4 regions of the Serratia grimesii genome follow, and region 1 is predicted to be linked to each of the others. Evidence: predicted binding sites of a transcription regulator. Region 1 holds the regulator's gene; each other region holds the start of a gene.
The links. The regulator PurR, encoded in region 1, represses purine synthesis genes. The targets are predictions, from matches to a motif close to CANGCAAACGTTTGCNTG.

Region 2: a site for PurR is predicted at 6,186-6,203, ahead of SGBXF1_RS21690 (NCS2 family permease). Genes of this name have one in related genera too.
Region 3: a site for PurR is predicted at 3,211-3,228, ahead of cvpA (colicin V production protein). Genes of this name have one in related genera too.
Region 4: a site for PurR is predicted at 3,763-3,780, ahead of glyA (serine hydroxymethyltransferase). Genes of this name have one in related genera too.

Annotation. Positions count from the first base shown of each region.
Region 1 is NZ_LT883155.1:2,322,078-2,329,902, reverse strand. It holds gene SGBXF1_RS11020 (C40 family peptidase) at 352-1,173, shown strand; gene sodB (superoxide dismutase [Fe]) at 1,370-1,948, shown strand; gene cydH (cytochrome bd-I oxidase subunit CydH) at 2,002-2,091, opposite strand; gene purR (HTH-type transcriptional repressor PurR) at 2,415-3,440, shown strand; gene punR (DNA-binding transcriptional activator PunR) at 3,437-4,381, opposite strand; gene punC (purine nucleoside transporter PunC) at 4,505-5,713, shown strand; gene cfa (cyclopropane fatty acyl phospholipid synthase) at 6,054-7,205, shown strand; gene SGBXF1_RS10985 (I78 family peptidase inhibitor) at 7,274-7,570, opposite strand; gene SGBXF1_RS10980 (riboflavin synthase) at 7,600-7,825, opposite strand, start outside.
Region 2 is NZ_LT883155.1:4,647,102-4,654,926, forward strand. It holds gene SGBXF1_RS21665 (non-ribosomal peptide synthetase) at 1-663, shown strand, start outside; gene SGBXF1_RS21670 (LrgB family protein) at 698-1,387, opposite strand; gene SGBXF1_RS21675 (CidA/LrgA family protein) at 1,380-1,802, opposite strand; gene SGBXF1_RS21680 (LysR family transcriptional regulator) at 1,941-2,828, shown strand; gene SGBXF1_RS21685 (Na+/H+ antiporter) at 2,858-4,507, opposite strand; gene SGBXF1_RS21690 (NCS2 family permease) at 4,688-6,049, opposite strand; gene SGBXF1_RS21695 (VOC family protein) at 6,397-6,804, opposite strand; gene SGBXF1_RS21700 (glutathione S-transferase family protein) at 6,852-7,520, opposite strand; gene bhsA (multiple stress resistance protein BhsA) at 7,732-7,825, shown strand, end outside.
Region 3 is NZ_LT883155.1:3,573,318-3,581,142, reverse strand. It holds gene accD (acetyl-CoA carboxylase, carboxyltransferase subunit beta) at 1-825, shown strand, start outside; gene folC (bifunctional tetrahydrofolate synthase/dihydrofolate synthase) at 1,038-2,303, shown strand; gene dedD (cell division protein DedD) at 2,304-3,050, shown strand; gene cvpA (colicin V production protein) at 3,286-3,786, shown strand; gene purF (amidophosphoribosyltransferase) at 3,808-5,325, shown strand; gene SGBXF1_RS16825 (UbiX family flavin prenyltransferase) at 5,458-6,030, shown strand; gene hisJ (histidine ABC transporter substrate-binding protein HisJ) at 6,332-7,114, shown strand; gene SGBXF1_RS16815 (histidine ABC transporter permease HisQ) at 7,200-7,825, shown strand, end outside.
Region 4 is NZ_LT883155.1:3,909,114-3,916,938, reverse strand. It holds gene SGBXF1_RS18390 (NAD(P)-binding protein) at 1-914, shown strand, start outside; gene SGBXF1_RS18385 (c-type cytochrome) at 911-2,098, shown strand; gene hmpA (NO-inducible flavohemoprotein) at 2,336-3,526, opposite strand; gene glyA (serine hydroxymethyltransferase) at 3,899-5,152, shown strand; gene SGBXF1_RS18370 (3-phenylpropionate MFS transporter) at 5,308-6,459, shown strand; gene csiE (stationary phase inducible protein CsiE) at 6,456-7,721, opposite strand.

The sequences.
Region 1 (7,825 bases):
CTGAAACCGTCACAAGAAAACGCCATCTTTTGCAAGGGCATTCCCCATTGTCAGTCGCGTATCACCGGCAAGGCCTTTCCGACCAAAACATATGGACAGAATAACATTTTTAATCTGGCCATTTCACTAATATATTTTTTCACCAAAACACGTCGTTTAATTATTCCCCACGCGTTTTCTGTTGGTTTTTTATACATTAACGGTTTGATTTTTCGGCAAAAAAAATGCCATTAACGTTTTCTCACAATATGGATTATCATTTATGAGTTCTTCGCTGTTTTATATGGCGAAATTCGGGAATACTGTCATTCTTTCGATATCTGTTCCGGGGCCAAGGTTGGTAACGTCGACATGCGTTTAATTCTTACGCTTTTTGTGCTGTTGTTTACACAGCTATTCTTCAATTTGGCGCACGCAGCGCCACAGGCGCGTATTGCCGCTGAGCAGCGCAAGAGCCACGTAAACGAAGCCCGGCCAGATGACCGTAAGAAAAAGAAAGCGGTTAAGGCTAGCAGCAAAAAAGTAAAAGTCACCACCCCGCAAAAAACAGCCAAGGTTCCCAAAGCCAAAACAGAAAAAGCCGCTAAAAAGATCGTCAGCGCCAAATCGAAACACAAAACTCAACAAATCGCCAAAATCAAAGTGACCCCGCCGAAAAAGGGTTACAAAAAAGGCTATGGTCGTCATCGTGAAGCCGGTATGGCAACCGCTAAATTGGCACGTGATGAAAAACCGCTGAAGCTCACCCCAGCACATAAGAAACGCTACCAGCACGCCAAGCAAACCGCGATGGCCAAGCTGATGGACCAAATGGGCAAACCTTACCGCTGGGGCGGTACTTCACCAAGAACCGGTTTTGACTGCAGCGGTCTGATTTATTACGCCTATAAAGACGTGGTAAAAATCAAAATGCCACGCACCGCTAACGAAATGTATCACCTGCGTGACGCCGCACCGATCAAGAAAAATGAATTGGAAAGTGGTGACCTGGTGTTCTTCCGCATTAACAATCGCGGCGTAGCCGACCATGTAGGTGTCTATCTGGGCAACGGCAAATTTATTCAGTCTCCGCGCACCGGTGAAGAAATTCGTATCAGCCAGCTCGACAATGACTACTGGCAAAACCATTACATCGGCGCACGCCGTGTAGTGACACCGAAAACCATTCGATAATTCGTTCTGCGGCTGGCCTTACCAGCCGCTCTCTTCGGTTTAATTCTCCAACGCTTACTGCCGTACCTGTACCTTTCTCAGACTCATCACTGATTTTTATTGCGAAAATTGCTAAGCTAAATACCCACAATAAAAACAGGCCAACCTGTTACCCAGGTAATTGAGTACCGGATGGATCCTGTATAAGGAGGAAGCAATGTCGTTTGAACTACCTGCACTACCGTATGAGAAAAACGCTCTCGAACCCCACATCTCAGCAGAAACACTGGAATACCACTATGGTAAGCATCACAACGCCTATGTGGTCAATCTGAACAATTTGCTGAAAGGTAGCGAGTTTGACGGGTTATCTCTGGAAGCGATTATCAAGGCGTCCAGTGGCGGCATTTTCAACAATGCCGCTCAGGTATGGAACCACACCTTCTATTGGCACTGCTTATCGCCACAGGGCGGTGGTGAGCCTCAGGGCGCATTGGCTACCGCTATCAATCAGGCGTTTGGTTCTTTCGCCGCCTTCAAAGAGCAATTTAGCGAGGCTGCAATCAAAAACTTTGGCGCCGGCTGGACCTGGCTGGTGAAAAAGGCTGACGGCTCGCTGGCTATTGTTAATACGTCGAACGCTGGTACGCCGCTGACCGGTGAAGACAAACCGTTACTGACCGTCGACGTGTGGGAACACGCCTACTATATCGATTACCGCAACGCACGCCCGACCTACCTGGAGAATTTCTGGGCATTGGTTAACTGGGCATTTGTGGAGAAAAACCTGGCATAACGCGGGTTGAGGCAAACAGGCGCACTAAGCTGCGCCTGTTTTTACTTCGGGGATCAGTTCAATGCTGCGGTGAAGCTAAAAGCAATAATCACGGCCAGCGCACAGACAGTGGTGAACAGTGACATTTTCAGATCGGTATCCATTACAACTCCTTTTCAGATTGGTTTTCCCAAGGATAAAAGGCACACAATTAATGCGTCAAACCATTTTCACACAGTTGGCCAATAAAATCTTGTTATCATTTCCCGGTTTATAATACCGATTACCTCTTCCCCTTTTGCTCAATATGGGACAAAATTCGCAGTTCACAACTGTGTACCGGCAAAATGCCCCTCCTGACCAAGCGCTGACGACTTCAACACACTAAAAACTCAGTTTTCGCTTCTTTGGAGAAGGATCTACGCAGGCAAACGATTAACATCACACTTACATACTGCAACATGTGAGTTCAGGAGTCATTCTTTACATGGCAACGATTAAAGATGTGGCCAAACGCGCTGGCGTTTCCACCACCACCGTTTCGCACGTCATCAATAAGACTCGTTTCGTCGCCGAAGAGACAAAAGCGGCCGTGGGTGCCGCGATTAAAGAGCTGCATTATTCACCCAGTGCTGTGGCGCGCAGTCTGAAGGTCAATCACACCAAATCGATTGGTCTGCTGGCAACCTCTAGTGAAGCGCCCTACTTTGCTGAAGTGATCGAAGCGGTAGAAAACAGTTGCTACAGCAAAGGCTATACGCTGATTCTGTGTAACTCGCACAACAATTTGGACAAACAGCGCGCCTATCTGGCGATGCTGGCGCAAAAGCGCGTCGATGGCTTGTTGGTGATGTGTTCAGAATACCCAGACCAATTGCTCGGCATGTTGGAAGATTATCGCAACATCCCGATGGTCGTGATGGACTGGGGCGCAGCACGCGGTGATTTTACTGATACCATCATTGATAATGCCTTCGAAGGTGGCTATCTGGCTGGACGTTATCTGATCGAGCGCGGACACCGCGATATCGGTGCCATTCCCGGCCAACTGGCGCGTAACACTGGGGGCGGACGCCATCAGGGCTTCTTAAAAGCCATGGAAGAAGCCAATATCGACGTGCGCGACGAGTGGGTCGTCCAGGGTGACTTTGAGCCAGAATCCGGCTACAAGGCCATGCACCAGATACTGTCGCAGAAGCAGCGTCCAACCGCGGTATTCTGTGGCGGCGATATCATGGCAATGGGGGCTATCTGTGCCGCCGATGAGCTTGGGCTACGCGTGCCGCAAGATATCTCGGTCATTGGCTATGATAACGTGCGCAATGCGCGCTATTTCACCCCGGCACTGACCACGATTCATCAACCTAAAGAGCGCTTGGGTGAGATGGCATTCACCATGTTATTGGACCGCATCATCAGCAAGCGTGAAGAGTCACAGGTGATCGAGGTTCATCCTAAGTTGGTTGAGCGCCGTTCGGTTGCTGACGGTCCGTTTATCGATTACCGCCGTTAGTCATTCACGCCGGAAGCCACTGCGGTTTCCGGCGTCACTTCACTTAACCATTCCTGATTCAACGTTTCGCTGTCGCCTAAATAGTCCAATAGCCAGGCCATCGCCGGTGATGGCGTATTTTGCTGCCATGTCAGGCAACAGGGGCTGGCAGGAAACGGCTGCTGCAACTGTAGCGCTACCAGTTCCCCACGTTCTACTAACGGCAAGACCTGATGTGCGGGCATCATCCCCACACACAATCCGGCGCACAGGCAATCCACCGCCGACGCCCAGTCCGGCACTACCAACCGCCGTTGGTTATCCAGTGTCCAGGTGACCCGCTTGGGGAGATTACGTGAGGTATCTTCCAGACACAGTGACGGGAAAGGCCGGAGCTGGTCATCGTTCAGTAACCCCTCTAAAGCGGCCAGCGGGTGCTGGGGGCTGGCGACGCATAACCAACGCATGTCGCCCATATCGCGAAAGGCAAACCCACCACCGACCGGCACGGCCCGCGTCGCACCTATCGCCATGTCAGCACGGCCATCCACCAATGCATCCCACACGCCATTAAACACTTCTGGCTGAACCAATAATTCAACGTCAGGAAAATGCCGATAAAAATCCAACACCAACTGACGGCAACGCTGTGGCTTGACGATAATATCTACGGCAATCTTCAACTGACCACGCCAGCCGTTGGCTACTTGCTGACACTGCCGTCGGGTGTCGAGCATTTTTTTGATGACACCACGCGCTTCCTGAATAAATAGCACACCCGCAGGCGTCAGCTCCACATCACGATGACGACGCTCAAACAACGGTACCGCCAGCCATTGCTCAAGTTGCCGCACGGTGTAACTTACCGCTGAGGGTACCCGATGCAATTCCTGCGCCGCTGCGCTAAAGCTACCGGTTCGGGCAACAGCATCCACTACATCCAGAGAATATTCAGACCACATGGTTTTGCCTTCAATTTTTTTAACAGCACTTTGCAAATATTACCGTTTCACAAGCAGAGATCCAGCCGGATACACTTGCCGGCGCTAAAAACCTGCGACAATAAAATATTAACGAGAAATACCATGCGAAATTCCTTTGGTTTTATGTTCTATCTTGCCGGTCTGAGTATGCTGGGTTACCTGGCTACCGACATGTACTTGCCCGCTTTTGGTGTGATGCAGCAAGACCTGCAAATTTCTGCCGGGGCGATCAGCGCCAGCCTGAGTATCTTCCTGGCCGGCTTTGCCTTTGCACAATTACTCTGGGGCCCGCTTTCCGATCACCTTGGCCGCAAGCCCGTACTATTGATTGGTCTGGCCCTGTTTGCCCTGGGTTGCCTGGGCATGTTGTGGGTAGAGAATGCCGTTCAGCTCTGGTCGCTGCGTTTTATCCAGGCCATTGGGGTTTGTTCCGCCGCGGTCACCTGGCAAGCGCTCGTCATTGACCGTTACCGTGAAGGTAAGGCAAACCGTGTTTTCGCCACTATTATGCCACTGGTGGCGCTTTCACCCGCACTGGCACCGCTGGTCGGGGCATGGCTGTTAAACCATATGGGTTGGCGCGCTATTTTCGCCGTGCTGCTGGGCATCACCGTTATACTGCTGCTGCCTACCCTGCTATTGAAAGAAAGCGCCAAGGCGGCACCCACCACCGAAAAGAAAAACAGCCTGACCTTCCTGCAACTGTTGAAATCACCGGCCTTTAGCGGGAACGTCACCATCTTTGCCGCCTGTTCGGCCGGATTTTTTGCCTGGCTGACCGGTTCACCGTTTATTCTTGGTGATATGGGGTACAGCCCAAATGATATTGGCCTGAGTTATGTACCGCAGACCCTTGCCTTCTTATTAGGGGGTTATGGCTGCCGTACCGCATTAAATCGCATTAATGGCAACACGTTACTGCCGTGGCTGCTGGTAGCTTATGGTGTGAGTATGGTGTCTCTGTACTTGGTTGCCACGCTGACTGAGCCGACACTGACCACATTGTTGATTCCGTTCTGCGTGATGGCATTGGTCAACGGAGCCACCTACCCAATCGTAGTGGCGAATGCGCTAACGCCATTCCCAGAAGGCACAGGTAAAGCCGCAGCCCTGCAAAACACCTTGCAGTTGGGCCTGTGTTTTGTCGCCAGTATGCTGGTTTCGGCATTTATTGCCCAACCCCTGCTGGCAACAGTCACGGTGATGGTGTCGACGGTAGTATTGGCTGGAATGGGCTATATGCTGCAACGCGGTAAAGTGGTGGATGACAGTCAGACAACGCGACAGGAACATGCTAACTCTGCGTCATAATTGTCATTATTAATAATCACTTAAAGAATATTTTTGCCGAGTGCGATTTACAGTTGAGTAAGCGCCTCGGCAAGCCTATACTCAAAACGACCTTTTAAAATAACACTTTTATAATTTCTTTATCACAAATTGCTGTTGTGTACGCGCATGGCGTCACACTTTTTTAAGGATTGTCTTTCCCGCGTTTCTTGCGCTGGAACCTTCTTAAAATTTTCCTCTGTTCATAGTCGGATATCAGACGCCACGGGACTTTTTACCGTAGGTAAACGTATGCACCCGCAGAATTTGTCTAAGCTATTTTTTGGCGGGTCATAAGTCAGAAGAAGGTGATGGAGAAGCTATGAGTTCATCGTGTATAGAAGATGTGAGCATCCAGGACAACCAATGGTACCGTATCGCTCATGAAATGCTCAGCATGGCCGGTATTGAAATAAACGGCTCACGCCCTTTCGATATTCAGATTAAAAACCCCGATTTTTTTAAACGCGTTCTACAGGAGGGTTCTCTCGGCCTTGGCGAAAGCTATATGGACGGTTGGTGGGAATGTGAACGGCTGGATATATTCTTTCAACATGTTGTCCGCGCCGGTCTGGAAAAGAAACTCCCCCGCCATCTAAAAGATACTCTCCGAATTGCCGCTGCGCGATTAACCAATTTGCAATCGAAAAAACGCGCCTGGATTGTCGGTAAAGAGCATTACGATCTGGGGAACGACCTGTTTACGCAGATGCTCGATCCTTATATGCAGTATTCCTGCGCCTACTGGAAAGAGGCAACTACGCTGGAAGAGGCGCAAGATGCCAAGCTGCGGATGATTTGCGAAAAACTGCAGCTACAACCGGGTATGCGTTTGCTGGATATCGGCTGCGGTTGGGGTGGGCTTTCCGCCTATGCAGCAAAAAACTTTGGCGTGTCCGTGGTGGGCGTAACCATTTCTGCCGAGCAACAAAAGCTGGCGCAAGAGCGCTGTGCCGGGCTGGACGTCGAAATTCTGCTGCAAGATTATCGCGATTTGCACCTACAGTTTGACCGTATCGTTTCTGTCGGCATGTTTGAGCACGTCGGCCCCAAAAATTACCGCACCTACTTCAATGTTGTTGAGCGTAATTTAAAACCGGGCGGCTTATTCCTGCTACACACCATCGGTTCGAATCGGACAGATATGAATGTTGACCCGTGGATCAACAAATATATCTTCCCGAATGGCTGTTTGCCTTCCGTTACCCATATCGCCCAAGCCAGCGAAGGGCATTTTGTGATGGAGGACTGGCATAATATTGGCGCTGATTATGATCGCACGCTGATGGCATGGTACGAGCGATTCAAACAAGCGTGGCCAGAACTCGCCCAACGTTATTCCGATCGCTTCGAACGCATGTTCAGTTATTATCTGAACGCCTGTGCCGGCGCATTTCGCGCGCGGGATATTCAACTGTGGCAGGTGGTATTCAGCCCGAAAGGCGTTGAAGGTGGTATCCGCGTTCCGCGATAACACTGCGCAATAAAAAACCCCGGTAAATCAGCCGGGGTTCTTTTCATACCTTGATGACCTAATAGGTATCAGCCGCAATAAACGCGGATGATTTTATCATCACTGTCACCCAGGAAGTTCAGACGGCGCAGATTAAAGTCCATCGTAACTGCTGAGTTATACGGAATAGCGCGCACCTGTGAGTCAATCCGCACACCTTCAAGCGCTGACAGCGGTTTACCTACATAGCTCTGATACTGTGCCGCACCGCAGGTATCATTTTCTGCGTCCACGGCCGGGTTGGCTGCGCCCTGTTCAGGCGAACTGCTACAAGCACTCAGCGCCAACAGCGCCGTTAACATCAACGTTTTCCCATAAAACTTCACGCGTTTGCTCCTCTCTGGTTTGTCGTCCGTCAGATCTTCTGCGACAGCGCGCTCGCCGCCGCCATCGCCGCTTCACGGCTCGCTAAAACACGCTCAACGGTGTCCACCACCGCCTGTGTTTGCGGGTCGATCTCAATATTCACCTTATCACCCAGGCGTTTTTTACCCAGCGTGGTGCGTTCCAGCGTTTCCGGGATCAGATGTACGCAAAAACGATTATTCACGACTTCACCTATGGTCAGACTAATACCATCG
Region 2 (7,825 bases), 2.3 Mb from region 1:
GTAACCGGATGCGATATTTACCATGATTTGGCTATCTCGCTAGAGGGCTCTTTCAACGTATTGGGGCTCAACAACCACAATTTGTTTATCCACCCGCATATCACCTCATTGCGCGAACTGGCATCCCATTATCTCGGTCATATGAAGCTGTCACCCACCCGCCCTGTGCGCCTTTTAGGTTGGTCGCTGGGAGGGCTCATTGCTCTGGAAATGGCCGCGCAGCTTGAAAGTCGAGGCTTCCGTGACATCCAGGTATTTTTGCTGGATACCTTCTATCAAACGGCCTTCCAGATACGCAGCGAGCCGGGTTTGCTGGCGGCTATGCTGGCTATGCTAGGCATTGAGGGTGACGCTGCGGCAAGGGCATTGCGTGCGGAGCCGACAGAACTCTCCCTGAATAAGGAAACGCTCAGCGCTCCCTTGCAACACGCGCGCATTACGCTCTTCAAGGCAACCGAAGACGTGAATTTGAGTATGACCGACCAGGGAGATGGGCAAGAGCTTTTGGCGATTGCGGACAATGGGCTATCTTCGATTAGTCATCATTTGCACATACAGCCTCTGGCCTGTAACCATCACTCCATTATTTTCAGCCATGACGAAATCGGCCGCGTGTTGCGTGAGTCTTCACGATCTCCCGCTATATCGACCGATATCCGTTGAACCTAACCTACCTGCGGCGCACGTTGCCGCAGGTTTACCACATCAGCTGTCCAATCAAAGGTGCGGCAATAACCGTAATAATCCCTGCTAACATCATCACCAGACTGGATACAACACCCTCTTCTTGTCCCATTTCATACGCCTTCGCCGTGCCGGCACCGTGCGATGATGCACCTAGCCCAGCTCCCTTCGCGAGGCTACTGCGTACAGCCAGCCGCAAAAATAGGATGTCGCCCACTGCCATGCCAAACACGCCGGTGATCACAACAAACAGTGCCACCAGATCCGGTTGGCCCCCCATTTGCTTGGCGGCCTCCAGCGCAAATGGTGTGGTTATGGAGCGCACAGCCAGACTGCGCTGAACCTCTTCCGGCAACGTTAGCACGCGAGCAAGCCATACCGAGCTGTAAACTGCAACCAACACTGCCGTCAGTACCCCAGCGCTGAGCGACAGCCAGTGACGACGGATAATATGCAAATTCTCGTATACCGGTACCGCAAAGGCGATAGTGGCGGGCCCCAACAACCACAGCAACCAGTGTGTTTCGCCAATGTAATCCTGATATGAGGTGTGGGTCACCACCAGCAACAGCACCAGGATCATCGGTGTCAGTACCAGCGGCATCAACAGCAGAGTACGGCGACGGCGATAAAGCTTTTTATTGGCGAAATAGAGCGCCAATGTCGCCAAAAAACAGACAATACTGAGGATAAAATCATTCATCGTGCTGCTTCCGGCGACGTAACCAGACCTCCAGCCGATAGACACGATCAACCACCAACCCCGTCGCTCCCAGCGTCAACATGGTACTAATCGCAATCACCAAAAAAATCTTCCAGCCTTCGACCATCAGCAATTGGGCATAGTTAACCACGGCGACCACTGCCGGTACGAAAAACAGCAACATCTCAGCCAGCAACCAGCGAGAACCGGCCTTGACCCAGTTCAATGGCAAAATGCGCAGCAGGATTAGCGCCAACATCATCAGCATGCCGACAATGTTGGCAGGCAGCGGCAGATGAAACTGTTGTACCAGCCGATCGGCGAGAAGAAATAACCCCGCATACAAAGCAACCTGGATTGGCACCTGTAGTCGATTCAACACGTTGGGGGCAGCATGGCGTAACGCCAGTAACATGGAAACTAACCTCAAACAAAAATTCACGGTTTACAGTATACGCAGCCAGGAAACCTAGCCTGAAATGAATTAAAATCATTAATATCATGCCATCAGGGAATAGTTTCCCGCCGGTATTGCCCCTGAGGAGAACCCAACGTGGATGTCCGCACTCTGCGCTACTTCGTGGAAGTCGTGCGCCAGCAAAGCTTTACCCGCGCAGCAGAAAAGCTGTTCGTCACCCAACCGACCATCAGCAAAATGCTACGTAATCTGGAAGAAGAGTTAGAGTGCACGCTGCTGATCCGTGAGGGGCGTAAACTGCATCTGACCGACAGCGGCCAAGCGGTATATCAGCGTGGGCTGGCAATCCTCGATGAGTTTCGCCAATTGGAAGCGGAGCTGGAAGACATTAGCTCGGTCAAAAAAGGCGTATTGAGACTGGGTATTCCGCCAATGGTTGGCCGACAGATCGCCGATTTGATCCGCCAGTTTCGTCAAACCTATCCCGGCATTGAGCTGAAAATCTCCGAGTTGGGTGGGTTGTCGGTTGAGCAAGCCGTGATGTCGGGTGAGTTGGATTTGGCGATGACCATATTGCCAGTCGATTCGGAACAACCATTGACGTTCTTACCGCTACTCGACCATCCGATGTGTGTCGTCACACCGCGTACCCCACATTGGCTTAATCGCACCAGCATCAATATCACTGAATTGGCCGAATGGCCGATCCTGATTTATAACGAAGACTTTTCACTCTACAAAATGCTGATGAAGGCTTTCCGTCAGGCGGGTTTTGAGCCACAAATTGCCGTCCGCAGCGGACAGTGGGATTTTCTTGCATCCATGGTACAGGCTGGGGTTGGCATCGCCACTCTACCGGAACCGGTCTGCCAATGGCTGGATAAGGAGAACCTGATCTGGCTGCCCCTGGAGCCGCGTATGGAATGGAAAGTCGGATTGATCTGGCGTCAGGGCAGTTACCTGTCGCACAGTGCCCAAGCGTGGATCGCCTGCTGTCGCGACTATTGGCCACCTGCTAAATAAAAAGGGCCGCTTCCGCGGCCCCGTTGGCATTACCCTTCGCGCTCTATCAGCAGCGCTTCCAGCAGGTCGAGATCGTGCAACAGCTTTTGCAGCGTCTCATTACTGATTTTCTGCGTGGCACGCAGGTGGTACAACTCACCCCGTTCCGCACGCAGCGCCGTCAGGCGGAAACGTCGCTCAAGGTTTTCCAGCATCAGCGCATTTTCGATATCGTCTTTGGTGGTAATACGCCGCCGCAGCGTCCCTACCACACGCGAACTGATCTCTTTCAACACCTGTGGATCAATGTTTTCTTCGGTATCAACAGCCAACCGTTCTTCCATTTTGTTGATACTTTCGATCGCCACTTCCGCCGCCATGGCAATCGCCATCCGTTCTTCACTCTTGCTGGCGCTCTTGTCCGCCACCTGTACCCCGCGCAATAACAATGGCAGCGCCATGACGCCGGCCATCAGTGAAAGCAAGATGACCCCGGCAGCAATAAACACCAGTTGGTAACGCGCCGGGAAAGCCGTTCCATCACTCAGTAACAGTGGAATCGACAGCACACCGGCTAACGTAATCGCCCCACGCACTCCGGCGAACGATGCGACCCACAGTTCACGGGTGGTGTAATCGCCAAACTGCAACGGCCGTTTTTTCATAAAGCGGCGGCTGGCGTTTTTCATCAACCATAGCCAGGTGAAACGCAGCACCAGTAACGCGGCGTAGATAATGGCGACATCGGCAAACAGGTACCAGGTCTGTATGGTCGGATCCAGCTCTGCCTGCAAGATAGAGGTTTCCAGGATCCCCGGCAGTTGCAAGCCCAACATGATGAAGACCATGCCGTTAAACACAAACTCCAGCATCGCCCAAACGCTGTTGGCGCGCAGGCGCATCGCCAGTGGGGCGTTGCGGATCACGCCAGATTGGCTGATGGTCATCCCCGCAGCAACAGCGGCCAAAATACCAGAGACGCCGATGTGTTCGGCAATCAAATAAGAGGCAAACGGTAATAACAGCAGGAATACGATTTGCGTCGCCGGGTCATCCCCACTCCAGCGGCTCATCACACGCAGTGATTTACTGTAGAGCCAAGTGACTGCAACCCCAGCCAATAGGCCGCCAATCGCCACTTTGAGGAATTCGAGCGTCGCTCCCCCCACGGTAAACACCATGGTCCCCATTGCCACTGCAATCGCAAACTTAAGTGACACCAGGCCGGACGCGTCATTCATCAGCGCCTCGCCTTCCAACACGCCCATGATCGGCTTCGGTATACGCCCTTTACCGACGATACCGGACAGCGCCACGGCATCGGTTGGTGACAGTACAGCAGCCAGCGCAAACGCTGCCACCAGCGGGATACCCGGTACCATGGCGTAAATCAGGTAACCGACGCCAACCACTGTAATCAGGACCAGCACCAGCGCCAGACCAAGGATTTCTCGTCCGTGGTGCAGGAATTCTCGCGTTGGGGTTTTCCAACCATCAGCAAACAGCAACGGTGGAATAAACAATACCAGGAACAATTCAGGGTCGAAATCGACGTGTAACCCGAAATGCGGCCAAGCCAGCAGGGCCCCGATACCGATTTGCATTAACGGTAGTGGTACCTGGAACGGCAACATGCGCGTTACCACCCCTGACAAGGAGACCACCAAAATTAAAATGAGGATTGTAAAAAAGATTTCCATGCTTTCCTTAGACTCTAGGGTTCAGACTACATCTCTGAGTATGCCCCGATAGTAGATCACTTTTTTTACAGCGGTTAAAGCTTGTTGTGCCTTTCAAATTGCAGCACAGGCAGAAGGAGACTTATCTGAAGCGGAGATAAAACATCCCCCGCCGAAACGACGGGGGAAACGACAATGCGATTAGATCGCCCAGCCGCCAGCATAGAACGCCACCAGGGCCACGGCGATCACGACGGTGCCAATATTCAGTCGGCGCCATTCGCCCGAGAAAATACGGCCAATGACCAATGCGCTAAAGCCCAACATGATGCCGGTCACGATGTTACAGGTCAGCACGATAAATACCGCACACAGAAGGCCGGACATGGCATCAACAAAGTCGTTGAAGTCCAGTTTGGTGACGTTGCTCAACATCAGCAGACCGACATACATCAGCGCTGGTGCGGTAGCATAAATCGGTACCAGATAAGACAACGGTGACAAGAACAAGATCAACAGGAACAACAGACCTACTACGGTCGCTGTCAGGCCGGTTTTACCGCCAGCCGCAGTGCCCGCAGCAGATTCGATATACACTGCCGCTGGCGCTGCACCCACCAGGCCGGAAAAAATGCTGCTCAGGGAGTCCGAGGTCAGCGCTTTACCACCGTTGATGATCTGCCCATCTTTATCCAGCAGGTTGGCCTGACCGGCCACCGCGCGAATAGTACCGGTTGCATCAAACACCGCCGTCATGACCAACGCCAACACGCTTGGCAATACCACAGGCTGCAATGCGCCCATAATATCAAGACTGAAGATCAATGACTTGCCGTTAGCATCCGTCAGACTAGGCATCGCGAACAGGCCCTGATATTTCACCGCCGGGTCAAACAGCAGACCGATGATCGAAATGGCGATAATCACCAGCAGGATACCGCCAGGTACGCGCAACTTTTCCAAACCGAAAATCACCGCCAGCCCGAGCAACGTCATCACAACCGGGAAAGAGGTAAATGCACCCAGCGCCACAGGCAAACCATCCAGCGGATTTTTCACCACCAGGCCCACGCCGTTAGCGGCGATCAGCAACAGGAACAGGCCAATACCGATACCGGTGCCGTGCGCCACGCCCATCGGCAAATTGCGCAGGATCCAGGCACGAATGCCGGTTACCGAGATAATGGTAAAGAGCACGCCCATCAGGAATACCGCGCCCAGCGCCACAGGAATGCTGATGTGCTGACCCAATACCAGACTAAAAGCGGTAAACGCGGTCAGTGAAATCGCACAACCGATAGCCATTGGCAAATTTGCCCACAGACCCATCAGTAACGATCCAAGACCCGCGACCAAACAGGTCGCGACAAACACCGCAGTTGGTGGGAAACCCGCCTTGCCGAGCATACTCGGCACGACAATCACCGAGTAAACCATCGCCAGGAAGGTGGTTAACCCCGCCACCACTTCCTGACGCACGGTGCTGCCACGCGCAGAAATATTAAAATAACCATCAAGCCCGCCTTTTGGTTTAACGGCGTTGTTCGCTTGAGAATTCGACATGTTGCTGTCCCCTGTGTTTCATTGCCAGCCCGTTTCAAAAGGCTTGTTATTCCGCCCACGCCTGTTCATTACGGTATCGTTTCCGTCACGTTTGCTTCATTGCTCTTCACTCATGTCGCCAATCGGCATTACATAAAAGGCAAACGTTTAACTCCCATTGCGTGGTGCGAGTGATTTATGGTGGTTTATTCAAGGCAAACGATTATCCAGCCTTCTATACCCTCTGATCAACCAAAGATCGCGGCAATTTATGCAAAAAGCATGGGGAACCATCATTATTGAAAATACGGTATTTGTCACATAGGTAAATCCGATGGGAACACCCCCCTATCGGGGGGCAAAAACAACTACTGAGTTCGCACTGCATTTTCATCCATGTACGTCAGTTCCCAGATATGTCCGTCCAGATCCTGGAAACCATGCCCATACATAAAGCCATAATCTTGCGGTTGATTATAGGTATTGCCACCCGCGGCGATGGCTTTGCGTACCAGAGCATCTACCGCCGCACGATTGGGTTGAGACAGACACACCAACACTTCAGTGGCCTTTCTGGCATCAGCAATCGGATTCGGGGTGAACATTTTGAATTTGTCATGGGTAAGCAGCATCACATAAATGCTGTCGCTTACTACCATGCAGGCGGCGGTGTCGTCGGTAAACTGTTGATTAAAGCTGAAGCCCAGCTGGGTGAAAAACGCAATAGATGCGGGCAGATCGCCCACCGGCAGGTTAACAAAAATTTGCGTAGCCATGGGCTACCTCCGATGAAGAGTGACCTCATCGAGTATAGCCCATCGCCTCAGTTCAGCAGATCATAAGGCCCACCCTGCTCCAGTGCGCGCTGATAGGCCGGACGTGAATGAATACGCTGCAGATAACCACGTAGTTTCGGGCAACCGTCCAGTGCGCCGCGTGCCGCCATCGCTTCCAGTGGGAAACTCATTTGGATATCTGCCGCACTGAACTCATTACCGACAAACCAGGTACTTTTACTCAGGTGCTGTTCCAAATAATCGCAGTGCGGGGCAATCTGTTTGTCCAGATATTCACGCTGCACGCCTTTGCCAATCGCGCCCGCGACTGGCCTTAACAGCCAGGGGATCGGTGGCTGACCCAAACGGCTGAACACCAATTTCATCACCAGCAACGGCATTAGCGAACCCTCGGCATAATGCAGCCAATACCGGTACTGCTGACGGGCATGATAGTCGGTGGGAATAAACTGCCCCTGCGCGTCGTAGGCTTCCTGCAGGTATTCAATAATGGCGCCGGATTCCGCCAGCGTCAGATCACCATCGACAATCACTGGCGACTTACCCAACGGATGGATCTTCTTCAAAGCCGGTGGTGCCAGCATAGTTTGTGGATCACGCTCATAGCGCTGTACCTGGTAGGGCACATCTAACTCTTCCAAAAACCACAGGATGCGCTGCGAGCGCGAGTTATTTAGATGGTGCACAATAATCATAAAGATTGCCCCTTTAAGGATTCTGCTGACTTAAAGGGTAGTGGCGATTTTTCCAGCGCGCCACCGCAAGCCGTACTGCGCAAAAATAAGTCAATTTATTTGACTGAGATACTCAAAACTCTCCGATTTTCTCTTCAAACATGTCGGCCTATTATCTAACACATCGAGAGGTAACAACCTCTCACCTAAAAAATACCCTGAGGATTGAATCATGAAAAACATCAAAATTTTTGCTACTGCTCTGCTGCTGACTACCGCTTCTTTCGCTAGCGTTGCCGCTGACCAACCAACCAGCCAACCTGCTG
Region 3 (7,825 bases), 1.3 Mb from region 1:
TGCGATAGCTGCGGCCAGGTTCTCTACCGCGCCGAGCTGGAGCGTAATCTGGAAGTGTGCCCGAAATGCGACCACCACATGCGCATGACTGCGCGTATGCGTCTGCATACCCTGCTCGATGAAGGCAGTGAAGTGGAGCTGGGCAGCGAACTGGAGCCGAAAGACGTTCTGAAGTTCAAGGATTCCAAGAAATACAAAGATCGTCTGGTTGCGGCACAGAAAGCAACCGGTGAAAAAGATGCGTTGGTCGTGATGAAAGGCACGTTGTATGGCATGCCGATTGTCGCCGCATCGTTTGAATTTGCCTTTATTGGCGGTTCCATGTCGTCTGTAGTGGGCGCGCGCTTTGTTCGTGCCGTTGAGCAGGCGCTGGAAGATAACTGCCCGCTGGTGTGTTTCTCAGCCAGTGGTGGTGCACGTATGCAGGAAGCGCTGATGTCGCTGATGCAGATGGCGAAAACCAGCGCAGCGCTGGCAAAACTGCAGGAACGTGGTCTGCCGTACATTTCAGTACTGACTGACCCGACCATGGGTGGCGTTTCCGCCAGTCTGGCGATGCTGGGCGATATCAATATCGCTGAGCCGAAAGCGCTGATCGGTTTTGCCGGTCCACGCGTTATCGAACAGACTGTACGTGAAAAGCTGCCACCGGGCTTCCAGCGCAGTGAGTTCCTGATTGAAAAAGGCGCGATCGACATGATCGTGCGTCGCCCGGAAATGCGCCAGACTTTGGCGAGTATCCTGTCCAAGCTGACCAACCAGCCGCAGCCGCATTTCGATGAAGCCGCGCCGGTGTCTGAGCAGGAAAATCAGGCCGACGCCTGAGGCAAAGAAATTACCCGTGTTGGCACAAGCCAACGCGGGGTTCAGTCGTCATTTTGTGGCTAAGTGACGGCTGGAAATACCCTATGAATATCGAGTGACAGCGAGTAACGCTGCGGCTTGAAAAACATGGGGTATCATGCAGAGCATCGCCTTTACCGCGGTGAGGGTGGTGCCCTGATGGATTAATGAACCCAAGTTCAGTGACGGGACTCATGCAAAACCACCAAATTCCCCAAGCCACGTCGCCATTGAGCTCGTGGCTTTTTTATCTGGAACGTCTGCACAGCCAGGCGATCGAACTCGGCCTGGAACGCGTACAGCGCGTTGCGGCGCATCTTGATTTACTTACTCCTGCACCGACGGTGTTCACCGTTGCCGGTACTAACGGCAAAGGCACCACGTGCCGCACTCTGGAAGCGATTTTGATGGAGGCGGGGTTGCGCGTTGGCGTCTACAGCTCACCACATCTGGTGCGTTATACCGAAAGAGTACGCATTCAAGGTGATGAGCTGAGTGAGGCAGAACACAGCCGCTCATTCTCAGCCATTGAAGCGGGCCGGGGCGAAACGTCACTGACCTACTTCGAATTTGGCACTCTGTCGGCCTTGCAACTGTTCAAACAAGCTAAGCTTGACGTGGTGATCCTGGAAGTCGGTCTTGGCGGACGTCTGGACGCGACCAACATTGTTGACCCGAGTGTGGCAGTGGTGACCAGCATTGCACTGGATCATACCGACTGGCTGGGCAGCGACCGCGAAAGCATTGGCCGCGAAAAAGCCGGGATTTTCCGTGGTGGTAAGCCGGCTGTCGTGGGTGAACCGGATATGCCGGCAACTATTGGACAAGTAGCGGAAACCCTGGGTGCGCAACTGTATCGTCGTGGCGAGGCTTGGACCTTTAGCGAACAGGGCGAACGCTGGCAGTGGGAGGGTGGCGGCACCTCATTGACGGACTTGCCGATGCCAAACGTACCCTTAGCCAATGCGGCGACCGCGCTGGCCGCGTTACATTATTCTGCGTTGGAAATTGATGAGCGGGCGATTTTCGCTGGTCTGCAGCAGGCGACCCTACCGGGACGTTTCCAGATTGTGCGGCGTGAACCGACATTGATCCTCGACGTGGCACATAACCCACACGCGGCAAGCTATTTGGCTGGTCGCCTGGCGACGTTGCCGCGTAATGGCGGCAAAGTACGTGCTGTGGTGGGTATGCTTTCGGACAAAGATATTGCCGGTACATTGGCTTGTCTGAGTGAGCAGGTCGATGAATGGTACTGTGCACCGCTTGAAGGGCCGCGTGGTGCCGGTGTTGAGCTGTTGGCGCAATATTTAACGGAACCGCGGCAGTTTGCCGATGTCGAAACTGCCTGGCGTCAGGCTATGCAGGACGCTGAAAAACAGGATATTGTGATCGTCTGTGGATCGTTCCACACCGTTGCACACGTGATGGCGGCGTTAGACGAGATGCGGGGAGTGTGAGTGGCAAGTAAATTTCAAAACCGATTGGTGGGTACCGTGATTCTGGTTGCGCTGGGGGTGATTATCCTGCCAGGGCTGCTGGACGGTAAAAAGAAACATTACGAGGACGAATTCGCTGCCATCCCATTGGTGCCGAAGGCCGGTGATGTGGAAGAGAACGACGTGGTGCCACCGGTAAGCCAACCATTGCCGGCACAACCGCCGGAAGGCGCGGGTGCGTTGGTTGAGCAGCAGGCGGCTAATGAGGCGGCGACACAGCAGGCAATACAACAGCCGGCTCAGATCACACCGCCACCGGTTGAATCTCGTCCACAACCAACGCCGAAACCTAAACCGGTAGAAACCAAACCGGTGGACGTGAAACCAAAACCGGTGCCGCAACCGAAACCGGTGGAAGTGAAGCCGGTGGTGAAACCTGAACCGAAGCCAGAGCCGAAACCTGAACCAGCACCGAAGCCTGAACCTGCACCTGTGCAGAAACCGGCGGAAGAGAAAGCACCGGCAGGGCAGGCGTATGTGGTGCAGCTTGGTGCGTTGAAGAATGCAGCCAAAGTGAACGAAGTGGTCGCGTCACTCCGACTGTCCGGCTATCGTGCTTTCACCGTGCCATCCACGCCGGTACAGGGGCAGATTACTCGGATTTACGTCGGTCCAGACGCCTCGAAACAGAAACTGCAGTCTTCATTGCCTGCGCTTAACTCCCTCAGTGGTTTGAGCGGTCAGGTGAAGCCATACAGCGTACGTTAATAAGATGAAGGGGCACAGCATGCTGTGCCCCTAAACCTATACGTACCAGTATAATCATTAAAAATAATGTGCCTTTCGTAGTTGAAATGGCCTATGTAGGCGCGGCGATTGGGAATTTTGTTATCGCCGTTTTTTATTTGTAGCGGGGCAGGAAAACCCCTACGCAAACGTTTACGTTTTCTGTTAGAATTCGCCGCGAAATGGATGCAGGGGCGATTCATCATTGGAATAGTTCATGGTCTGGATTGATTACGTCATTATAGCGGTGATTGGATTTTCGGCTTTGGTGAGCCTGATCCGAGGGTTTGTTCGCGAAGCATTGTCACTTGTGACATGGGGATGTGCGTTTTTTGTTGCCAGCCATTTCTACTCTTACCTTGCGGTCTACTTCACTCGTTTTGAAGATGAACTGGTGCGAAACGGTATCGCGATTGCAATCTTGTTTATTGCGACCCTGATCGTAGGAGCTATTGTTAACTATGTGATTAGCTCACTGGTAGAGAAAACCGGGTTATCAGGCACCGACCGGGTGCTGGGCGTCTGTTTCGGCGCACTGCGCGGCGTGTTGATCGTTTCGGCGATACTGTTTTTCCTGGATACCTTTACTGGCTTTTCACAGAGTGCCGACTGGAAACAGTCGCAGCTTATTCCCCAGTTCAGTTACATCATCAGGTGGTTCTTTGACTACCTGCAGAGCACGTCGAGTTTCTTACCGACCCATTTACCTGGGCGGTAGCGCTGATGAGGAAAAGACAACATGTGCGGTATTGTCGGTATCGCCGGTTTTATGCCGGTAAACCAGTCGATTTATGATGCGCTGACGGTGCTTCAGCACCGTGGCCAGGATGCCGCAGGCATCGTCACCATTGATGCCCATAACGGGTTCCGCTTGCGTAAAGCAAACGGCCTGGTGAAGGATGTGTTTGAGGCACGCCATATGCAGCGCTTGCAGGGCAACATGGGTATTGGCCATGTGCGTTACCCGACGGCTGGCAGCTCCAGTGCTTCAGAGGCTCAACCTTTCTATGTCAACTCGCCGTTCGGTATTACGCTGGCACATAACGGCAATCTGACCAATGCTCATGAACTGCGCCAGAAGCTGTTCGAAAGCGGTCGCCGCCATATCAATACCACGTCCGATTCTGAGATTCTGCTGAACGTGCTGGCCAGTGAGCTGGACCGTTTCCAACACTATCCGCTGGAATCCGACAATATTTTCACTGCCGTTGCCGCCATGCATCAGCAACTGCGTGGTGCTTACGCCTGTGTCGCGATGATCATCGGCCATGGCCTGTTGGCATTCCGTGATCCGCACGGCATTCGTCCGTTAGTGATCGGTAAACGTCAGCTTGAAGATGGCCGCAATGAGTATATGGTGGCGTCCGAGAGCGTGGCATTGGATACGCTGGGCTTTGAGTTCCTGCGCGACGTAGCGCCGGGCGAAGCGGTGTATATCACCAATAAGGGCCAATTGTTCACTCGTCAGTGTGCAGAGAATCCGAAAACCAACCCTTGCTTGTTCGAGTATGTTTACTTCGCTCGTCCAGACTCCTTTATGGACAAGATTTCGGTCTACAGCGCTCGTGTGCGTATGGGGCAGAAGCTGGGTGAGAAGATTGCTCGCGAATGGGAAGATCTGGATATTGATGTAGTGATTCCGATCCCGGAAACCTCCTGCGATATCGCATTGGAGATCGCACGCATTCTGGATAAGCCGTACCGCCAGGGTTTCGTGAAGAATCGCTATGTCGGCCGCACCTTCATCATGCCTGGCCAACAGGCGCGTCGTCAGTCAGTACGCCGGAAGCTAAACGCCAACCGTGCTGAATTCCGCGACAAGAATGTGCTGCTGGTGGATGACTCAATTGTGCGCGGCACGACCTCGGAGCAGATCGTCGAGATGGCGCGCGACGCTGGTGCCAAGCGGGTTTATCTGGCTTCTGCTGCACCAGAAGTTCGTTTCCCTAACGTTTATGGCATCGATATGCCGAGTGCCAATGAGCTGATTGCTCATGGTCGTGAAGTGGATGAAATCCGTCAAATCATCGGTGCTGATGGCTTGATCTTCCAAGACCTGGACGATCTGATCGAAGCAGTGCGCGAAGAGAACCCAGATATCGCGCAGTTCGAATGCTCGGTATTCAACGGTATCTACGTCACTAAAGATGTTGATCAAAGTTATCTCGAGTATCTGGAATCGCTGCGTAACGACGACGCCAAAGAACTGCGTGGTCAAACCGAAGCGGAAAATCTGGAAATGCATAACGAAGGTTAAACTCCTGCGTTGTGCAACCAAGGTGCACTGCGGCGTCTGTCGCAGTGCATTATCCCTCCCTGACTTGCTTATCCCTCGCCATTGCGGCAAAGTCTGCCTGATCCTATCTTTTTCGTGGCAGAGGCCAGTTTTATGAAACGACTCATCATCGGTATTTCCGGCGCCAGCGGCGCAATCTACGGCGTGCGCTTGCTACAGGTATTACGCGATGTCGCAGAGGTGGAAACCCATTTGGTGATGAGTAATGCCGCGCGACAAACGCTGTCTCTGGAAACTACGCTCAGCTTGCGTGAAGTGCAGGCACTGGCCGATGTGGTGCATGATTCTCGCGATATTGGTGCCAGCATTTCTTCCGGCTCGTTCAAAACGGCAGGTATGGTGATTTTACCTTGTTCGATCAAAACGTTATCCGGTATCGCCAATAGCTATAGCGATGGTTTACTGACGCGCGCTGCGGATGTCGTTTTGAAAGAGCGCCGCCGGTTAGTGTTGTGCGTGCGTGAAACCCCATTGCATATTGGCCATCTGCGGCTGATGACCCAGGCGGCGGAAATGGGCGCGGTAATTATGCCGCCAGTGCCGGCGTTTTATCACCGTCCTGAGAGTGTCGAAGACATCATCGATCAAACTGTAAACCGAGTGGTTGACCAATTTGACATTGAATTACCGAAGGATTTATTTACCCGCTGGCAAGGTGCCAATTAACAAATTTCTCCCCAATTTGGCACATTTGTGCAACACCGCACTGAATTAGGGCGGCGCATGCACCATAATGATCCCACTTCATCACGCTCACTGTTTCAAGGCTTTGGTATTTACCCACTGCCCGTGGCGCGGCCAAGACTGGCCGATTTAATTTTGCGGTTATCGTCCCAGGAAACAGTTTTGTGAAGGCCGGAGCCGTTCCCTCCGCCTACAGCAACAAATGTGGCACGATTACTGCAAATTGATTTGGTGGAAAAGTAATGCCCGCAGTGGCATCAAAAAATCAATTTGAGGGTAATTTATGAAAAAGCTGGTTAAGGTTCTTCCTTTAGTCTTGGCTTTGAGCGCGGTAAGCAGCGCATTTGCCGCTGTACCATCGACGCTGAAGATAGGTACCGATCCGACCTATGCCCCCTTTGAGTCAAAAAATGCCAAAGGTGAGCTGGTCGGCTTTGATATCGATTTGGCCAAAGAGCTGTGCAAACGCATAAATACCCAATGTACCTTTGTGGAAAGCGATTTTGATGCGCTGATCCCTTCCCTGAAGGCGAAGAAAATTGACGCCATTATCTCTTCTTTGTCGATCACTGAAAAACGCCAGCAAGAAATTGCCTTTACCGACAAGCTGTATGCCGCTAACGCCCGTCTGATCGCCCCGAAAGGCTCGAAGCTATTGCCTACCGTGGACGCGCTGAAAGGCAAAAGTATCGGTGTGCTGCAAGGTACTACTCAAGAAGCCTATGCTAACGCCATGTGGCAGCCTAAGGGCATCACCGTTGTACCTTATCAGAACCAGGATCTGGTGTACGCCGACCTGGCATCAGGCCGTATTGATGCCGCCTTCCAGGACGAAGTGGCTGGCAGCGATGGCTTCCTGAAACAGCCTCCAGGTAAAAATTACGCGTTTGCCGGTGAGTCGGTGAAGGATGACAAGTTCTTTGGTGTCGGTACCGGTATGGGCTTGCGTAAGACAGATACCGAACTGAAGGCAGCATTAGATAAAGCCTTTGCCGAGATGCGCAAAGACGGTACTTACGACAAGTTTGCGAAGAAATACTTCGACTTTGACGTCTACGGCGGATAATTCCGCGCACCGTTCCATGTTGTGACTTCGGGGCCGACCCACCGGCCCCGATGGTTCGGGATCCAATGACGACAGGGTGAAGTAAATGCTGCAAGGCTATTCCCAATTGATATTTGAGGGCGCTTTGGTGACGCTGGAGCTGGCCCTCAGTTCCGTAGTGCTGGCGGTGGTGATTGGTCTGATCGGCGCTGGCGGTAAACTTTCACATAACCCACTGGTCTCGATGATTTTCGGTGCTTACACGACGCTGATCCGCGGTGTACCCGATCTGGTGCTGATGCTGCTGATTTTTTACGGTCTGCAAATTGCGCTCAATAACCTCACTGAACTGCTTGGCTTCTCGCAAATTGATATCGATCCGCTCAGTGCAGGGATCATCACCCTCGGGTTTATCTACGGTGCCTACTTCACTGAAACTTTCCGCGGTGCTTATATGGCCGTACCGAAAGGGCAGATAGAAGCAGCAACCGCCTATGGTTTTTCCGGTCCGCAGATTTTCCGCCGCATTCTGTTCCCTGCGATGATGCGCTTTGCCCTGCCGGGCATTGGCAACAACTGGCAAGTGATCCTGAAAGCAACGGCACTGGTGTCTATTCTTGGCCTTAATGACGTGGTGAAAGCCACTCAGTTGGCCGGGAAAGGTACCTACCAACCGTTCTTCTTCGCGATCGTGGCTGGTGTGGTTTATCTGGTTTTCACCACGGTTTCCAA
Region 4 (7,825 bases), 1.6 Mb from region 1:
TTCCTGACGGCAACGCCACATTGACGCGCTTAATGGTACGTCATTTAATCCCGGCAGTTTCACCGGGCGGCAAGGACATGAATGATATCGTGTTGGCGAAGTTCGACTACAGCCAGCTTGACCGCGCGGAGTCGCCGGTAAAACTGCGACTGAATAGTACGGGTCTGCATGCAGCCAACGTCGGCGACAAGGTCGAAGTGACCTATATGACCGGCGAAAAAATGACCAAAGTGCGCGCCGGGCAAGTAGTGATGGCCGGGTACAATATGATGATCCCGTATCTGGTACCGGAAATGTCGTCGGAACAGCAAGAAGCGCTGAAGCAGAACGTTAAGTCACCGTTGGTGTACAGCAAAGTGGTGATCCGCAACTGGCAGCCGTTTATTAAGCTGGGCGTGCATGAGGTTTACTCACCAACGGCACCGTATTGCCGCGTGAAGCTGGATTATCCGGTGAGCATGGGGGGTTATCAGCACCCACGCGATCCGAACCAACCGATTGGCCTGCACATGGTGTATGTGCCGACGCTGGCGGGCAGTGGGTTAAGCCCACGCGAACAGTCGCGCAAAGGCCGTGCATTGCTATTGGGCACGCCGTTTGAAGTGCATGAACAGATGATCCGTGAGCAGTTGCAGGGCATGCTCGGTTCCGCCGGTTTTGATCACCAGCGCGATATCGAAGCAATTACCGTGAACCGTTGGTCACATGGTTATTCTTACTTCCTGAACGGCTTGTTTGACGATGAAGAAGAAGCAAAGAAAATCATTGAGACTGCGCGTAAGCCGATCGGCAAAATTGTAATTGCCAACTCGGACTCAGACTGGAGCCCGTATGCCAACTCGGCGATCGACCAGGCATGGCGAGCGGTTAATGAATTGGCCTTCGGCCAGGCTGCCACCAAGGAGGGAGCATGAGCATGCGTTCACTGTATTTGCTGACCTTACTCGCGGCGGGAGGGTCTGCTCAGGCGATGTCGGCGGGGGAGTATGTGGCGAAAGCCGGTGACTGTACTGCCTGTCATACCACGCCGGGCGGGGCTCTGTTTGCAGGCGGGATGAAGTTCCCCACTCCGTTGGGCAACATTTACGCCACCAACATCACGCCGGACAAACAGCAGGGCATCGGTGCCTATTCTTTTGACGAATTTGATCGTGCTATGCGTCAGGGGATTGCTAAAGATGGTCATCGACTGTATCCGGCGATGCCGTACACCTCTTACGCCAAAATGAATGCGGAAGATATGCGTGCGCTGTATGACTACCTGATGAAGGAAGTGCCGGCACAGAATACGGCTAACCGCGCCAGTGATATCAGTTGGCCGTTGTCGATGCGTTGGCCGCTGGCGGTCTGGAACCAGTTATTCCATGACGATACGCCCTACCAGCCAGACAGCAGTCAGAGTGCCGAGTGGAATCGTGGAGCTTACCTGGTTCAGGGCGCTGGGCACTGCGGCAGTTGCCATACGCCACGCGGCTGGGCAATGCAGGAGAAGGGGCTGGACAGCAAAGAGCCCGCTTTCCTGAGTGGCGCTGAGCTGGATGGCTGGTACGCTTCCGGAATACGTGGACTGAAACCTGATGAAGTCGTGTCTTTGCTGAAAACCGGGCGCAGCCAACATGCCGCGGTCGCCGGGCCGATGAGTGACGTGGTTAGCCACAGCACGCAATATCTGACCGACGGTGATTTGAGCGCCATTGCCACCTATTTGCATAGCCTGGCGGCAGAAAAACCGTCGACGGAGAAACCTGTTGCCATGGCGGTCGATAACTGGAAAGCGGGGCAAGGCACCTATGCCATGTATTGTTCAACCTGTCATGGCAATAAGGGTGAGGGCAGTGACAACACCATTCCGGCACTGGCGGGTAACGCAACGGTCACAGCGGAGAATCCACTAACCGCGCTGCGCGTGGTGTTGGAAGGGGCGCATACGCCAATCACGCAACATGCCACGGCGGTTGCTATGCCGGGTTATGCTTGGGCGTTGAATGACCAGCAAGCTGCCGATCTGATGAGTTATTTACGAGGAAGCTGGGGTAATCAAGCTGCACCGGTTACGCCGCAGCAGGTAAAAGAGACACGCAAGCTGGCGGAGAAATAACGCAAGGGCGCGCGTTGAGCTGTTTGTTAGATAGAGATACTTGTGCCTGGCGCACCGAAGGGCACTTATGGGACACATCCGTGTGTCCCACCCTACGGGCCGACTGGACGTCGTTCCAATTTGCTCCCGGCAAATTGGTCGGCAGCTAAAGCTGCTACGACTCCTTCGGCTCGCGCTCCCTAATAATGGACATTATCAGCCGTATGAGGGCGCGGTAATAGGCCGCGCCCCTTTCAATTACATGACCTTATGCGGACCGAAGCATTCGTAGTGGATGCGATCGGCGTCCACGCCCATCTCCAGTAACTGCTTGGCCACATATTGCATGAAAGGTACTGGGCCGCAGAAATAGTAATGCATCTGTGGGGTGCTGAGCGTTTCGCGCAGTGCACTCAGATTCATCAAACCACGGCTTTGGTAGTCACGGCCTTCTACATCGTCGGCACCGGGTTGGTTGTACCACACATGACGGCGCAGATTAGGCATACGTTTGGCAATATCCGCAACTTCATCGGCAAAGGCGTGAACACTGCCGTTTTCAGCTGCATGCAGCCAGTGTATATCTGCCGGGTGCTGGTTATCGTGCAGTGTATTTAGCATGCCGAGCATCGGGGTTTGGCCGACACCGGCGGAAATCAGTGCCACAGGTGTGTCCGGCTGCGCGTCGAGAAAGAAATCCCCGTGCGGCGGGGCGATGTAAATCACGTCACCTTCTTTGGCTTGCTGATGCAGGAAGTTAGACACTTTGCCCTGATCCTCACGCTTCACCGCAATACGGTAGTATTCGCCGTTAGGTGAAGTGGTCAGTGAGTATTGACGTATTTCCTGGTTTTCCATGCTGTCGTGTTTGATGTAGACCGCCAGATATTGGCCAGGTTTGAAATCGATTACCCGACCGCCGTCAACCGGTGCCAACACGAAGCTGCAAATCACGTCACTTTGCGGCTGTTTTTTGACGATGCGGAAGGCACGCAGGTCACGCCAGCCACCGTCGGCGGCTGCGCTGGCCTGATAAATCTGGTCTTCACGCTGAATAAACACATTCGCCAACACGCCATAGGCTTTGCCCCAGGCATCCAATACCTCTTGGCCCGGGCTGAACATTTCATCCAACGTGGCCAGCAGATGACCGCCGACAATGTGATATTGATCCGGCTGAATATTCAGGCTGGTGTGTTTGTTGGCAATACGCTCCACTGCTGGCAGCAGTGCCGCCAGATTTTCGATATTCGAGGCGTAGGCGCAGATTGCGTCGAACAGTGCTTGGCGCTGATCGCCATTACGTTGGTTGTTCATATTGAACACATCTTTTAATTCGGGGTTGTGTTCGAACATACGATCGTAGAAATGTGCGGTCAGTTTTGGCCCGGTAGCGGCCAGCAGGGGAATAGTAGATTTTACGGTGGCGATGGTTTTGCTATCCAGCATGGTAGCGCTCCTTGGTCGGTTATTATTGGCGTTTTATAATGATGCATTTTAAATGCATCTTTAAGTTTAGACGCATCCTAGCGGTTTCTGAGGTGGCTGTAAATACCCCTGTTTTTGTTACGGAATCGTTAAGCGACGATCCCGCTCACAGAACATGAAAAAAACGCATTCTTAGCATGAGTAAAAGTCCGTTGCCCAATGGCACTATTTATCGGATCAAAGCCTTGCTGCGTCTAAAGCCAATCGTTTGCGTAAAAACCTCTGTCAAGACCTATCCTCGGTGGGGCGAAACAGTTTACACTGTGGGCCAGAACCCGAACGGGTAGTTGTTTGGTGATTTTTTAGTTAGCTGATTTAGTCAGGAGAAGCCGGATGTTAAAGCGTGAAATGAACATTGCTGATTACGATGCCGAACTGTGGCGTGCAATGGAGCAAGAAGTTGTGCGTCAGGAAGAGCACATTGAGCTGATTGCGTCTGAGAACTACACCAGCCCGCGCGTTATGCAGGCTCAGGGTTCCCAGTTGACCAACAAATACGCTGAAGGTTATCCAGGCAAGCGCTATTACGGCGGCTGCGAATACGTGGATATCGTTGAGCAACTGGCTATCGACCGTGCTAAAGAGCTGTTCGGTGCCGATTATGCCAACGTACAGCCGCACTCCGGCTCTCAGGCGAACTTCGCTGTTTATACCGCGCTGTTGCAGCCGGGCGACACCATTCTGGGGATGAACCTGGCACATGGTGGTCACCTGACTCATGGTTCACCTGTCAACCTGTCCGGTAAGCTGTATAACGTGGTGCCTTACGGCATCGACGAAAAAGGCCAAATCGACTACGAAGATCTGGCGAAACAGGCACAAACTCATAAACCAAAAATGATCATCGGTGGCTTCTCAGCCTTCTCCGGTATCGTTGATTGGGCAAAAATGCGTGAAATCGCCGACAGCATCGGTGCTTACCTGTTCGTTGACATGGCACACGTTGCAGGCCTGATCGCCGCCGGCGTTTATCCGAACCCAGTACCACACGCACACATCGTTACCACCACGACCCATAAAACCCTGGCGGGTCCGCGTGGCGGCCTGATCCTGGCGAAAGGCGGTGATGAAGACCTGTACAAAAAACTGAACTCTGCAGTGTTCCCTGGTGGCCAGGGCGGCCCGCTGATGCACGTGATCGCCGGTAAAGCGGTAGCACTGAAAGAAGCGATGGAGCCTGAGTTCAAAATTTACCAGCAGCAAGTGGCTGATAACGCTAAAGCGATGGTACAAGTGTTCCTGGATCGCGGCTACAAAGTGGTTTCCGGTGGCACTCATAACCACCTGTTCCTGCTGGATCTGGTTGATAAGAACCTGACTGGTAAAGAAGCTGACGCAGCCTTGGGCCGTGCCAACATCACTGTGAACAAAAACAGCGTGCCAAACGATCCTAAGAGCCCATTCGTGACTTCTGGTGTGCGTATCGGTACGCCGGCAGTGACTCGCCGTGGCTTCAAAGAAGCTGAAGTGCGTGAATTGGCTGGTTGGATCTGTGATGTGTTGGACAACATCAATGATGAAGCCACCATCGAACGTACCAAGAAGAAAGTATTGGATATTTGCGCCCGTCTACCGGTTTACGCATAACTCTGCTTTCCCTTTAAAAACCCGCTTCGGCGGGTTTTTTTATGCCTGTTGCAGACAAACTGTGAACTACCTAGCACTCTACCCCCTCGACGGTGAATGTACATTGCTAGCCAGTGTGACCTCTGTCAAAGTATCGCCCTCACACCGGAGGGATCATGGTTTTGCAATCAACGCGTTGGCTCGCTCTCAGCTATTTCACCTACTTCTTTTCTTATGGCATCTTCTTACCTTTTTGGGGTGTTTGGTTAAAAGGCGAAGGTATACCGCCTGAAACTATCGGTATTCTGCTTGGCGCAGGTCTGGTTGCACGTTTCCTCGGTAGTTTGCTGATTGCCCCGCGCGTAAAAGATCCCGCTCATCTGGTGACTGCCCTGCGCCTGTTGGCATTGCTGACACTGGCTTTTGCCGTCGGGTTCTGTTTCGGTAATGGCTGGGGTTGGTTAATGTTGGTGATCGCCGGCTTCAACTTGTTCTTTTCGCCGTTGGTCCCGCTCACTGACGCGTTGGCCGGTACCTGGCAAAAACAGATCACCATGGATTATGGCCGTGTCCGGTTATGGGGATCGCTGGCGTTTGTGATTGGTTCGGCATTGACCGGCCAGATGGTTTCCGTTTGGGGCCATAACGCTATTCTCTACAGCTTGATTATCAGCATATTGGCCATGCTGTTGGGCATGATGCTGAAGCCAAGCGTGATGCCACAGGGTGAGGCGCGTACCCACAATGAAGCAAACCGTTCATTGTGGGAGATGCTTAAAGAAGGGCCGGTTTGGCGCTTCTTGTTGTGCGTAACCCTGTTGCAGGGCGCACACGCAGGCTATTACAGTTTTGGGTCCATCTATTGGCAAGAGGCGGGTTACTCGGCGTCGACCATTGGTTACTTGTGGTCGCTGGGGGTTGTGGCAGAGGTGATTATTTTCGCCAGCAGTAATTTCCTGTTCCGTCGCTGGAATGCACGCAATTTGTTACTGCTTTCCGCCTGTTGCGGAATAGTACGCTGGGGTTTGATGGCCAGCAGTACTGAATTGGGATGGCTGTTGGTGATTCAGATTCTGCACTGCGGCACCTTTACGGTTTGCCATCTGGCGGCGATGCGGTTTATCGCGGCACGCAAGGGGCCGGAAGTGATCCGCTTGCAGGCGGTTTACTCGGCGCTGGCGATGGGGGGTGGGATTGCGATTATGACAGTGATTGCCGGCTTCCTGTTCGAGCATCTGCAGGGCGGGGTATTCTGGGTGATGGCGGCAGTGGCATTGCCGGCGTTGTTTATTCGTCCGCCGGCTGTCGCGGTCAGCAGCAGCCGTTAAGAGGTTTCCAGCAGCGCACGGATGGCTTTGCGTTGCTGGCGTTCTAACGGTAACTCAGTGTAAATCAGCGGCGGTTGCCGTTCACCGTGCTCCGTAGCGTAAGGGGTGATCACTAAGGTGACCCCTTGAGGGGGGCCGGAATGCAGGTAATCACGCAACGGCAAATATTTGATATTCAATGGCAGTAGCGTTAATTCACGGATCTGATATTCCACTTCCTCTTCCAGCTGCGGGTTGTCCAGCGTCAGTAGTAACACCTGCTTTTCTTGCAACGCATTACCTTGCATTAACCAAGCGCCAAAACTGATCGCGACCAGGCCGGCCTCCTCGTTGGAGAAATGAATGCCGTATTCCTGTTCAAGCGGTGACAGCGCCTCCTGAGCCGTGCGCATCAGCCGTGGGTATTTGCGTTCGACTTCTTCCAGAAGCGTGTTGTCGATACCAATCTCAAAGTGGCAACGCTCCACCGCAGGCGCCAGATGGGCAAACAATTGACTGATCAAATCGTCTTTACTGCTGAAGGTCATACCGGATATCTGTTGGAAGCACTCGACCATATTTTCAATTGCAGTCATCAGCCGCAGGTCTTCTGCAGAGTCATTGCTCTGATAACTGTGGTTTTTCAGCATGGTGAACATCAATACAAGAAAGTCGCTTTCACTCTCTTCGGGTTGCAAGGCAAAAAGTTGGCTCAATGAGTGAAGTAGTGCACCCGCCACCTGATGTTCTGGCTTCTGATGCAGCCAGTCGCGCTGGGTGGGGTTGAACGTGGGGTGCCGCTGGCTCCGTGCTTCCCACACGCAATAGGGGAGATAATGCTGTAGGAACTGACGATCACGCCGATCAAAGCTGCGGTTAATCAAGGGTTCACATGTGCTGATGTACTGTTCCAACTGCGTGGTCAAATCATGGTTCAATCCCAGTGCCTGCTGTAGCCACGGGGAGAAATGCTGTTCAATAAAGTCCGGGCTACAGCGCAGCGCCCGTCGCAGCCAGTGGAGCAGGCAGAGACGTTGATTGAGCGCACTGCCCCGAATCCGGTATCCCTCGTCGGGATTGCCGTCGATCTCCAGATGATGGAAACGCTGGATTTCACTGGCAACCTCGGCTATATCTTGCCGGGTGATAGGGGGGGCGACGCCATTAATTTGGCTGATAGTCTCCAGTTGTACTGCGGGCACCGGCGCATACAGCATCAATAACAGATGGCAGCGTCGTTGTTGACCGGAGAGCTCAGGCACAGGGGCAGTGTCCAGGCTCATATCACCTTCAGGCAGGTCACGTTTAAATTATGAGTAAGCATAGCAAAAGGCGATGCGCGGCGTGGCGACGGCACCCGGTTTTACTTCGGCTTACAACTTTCGTC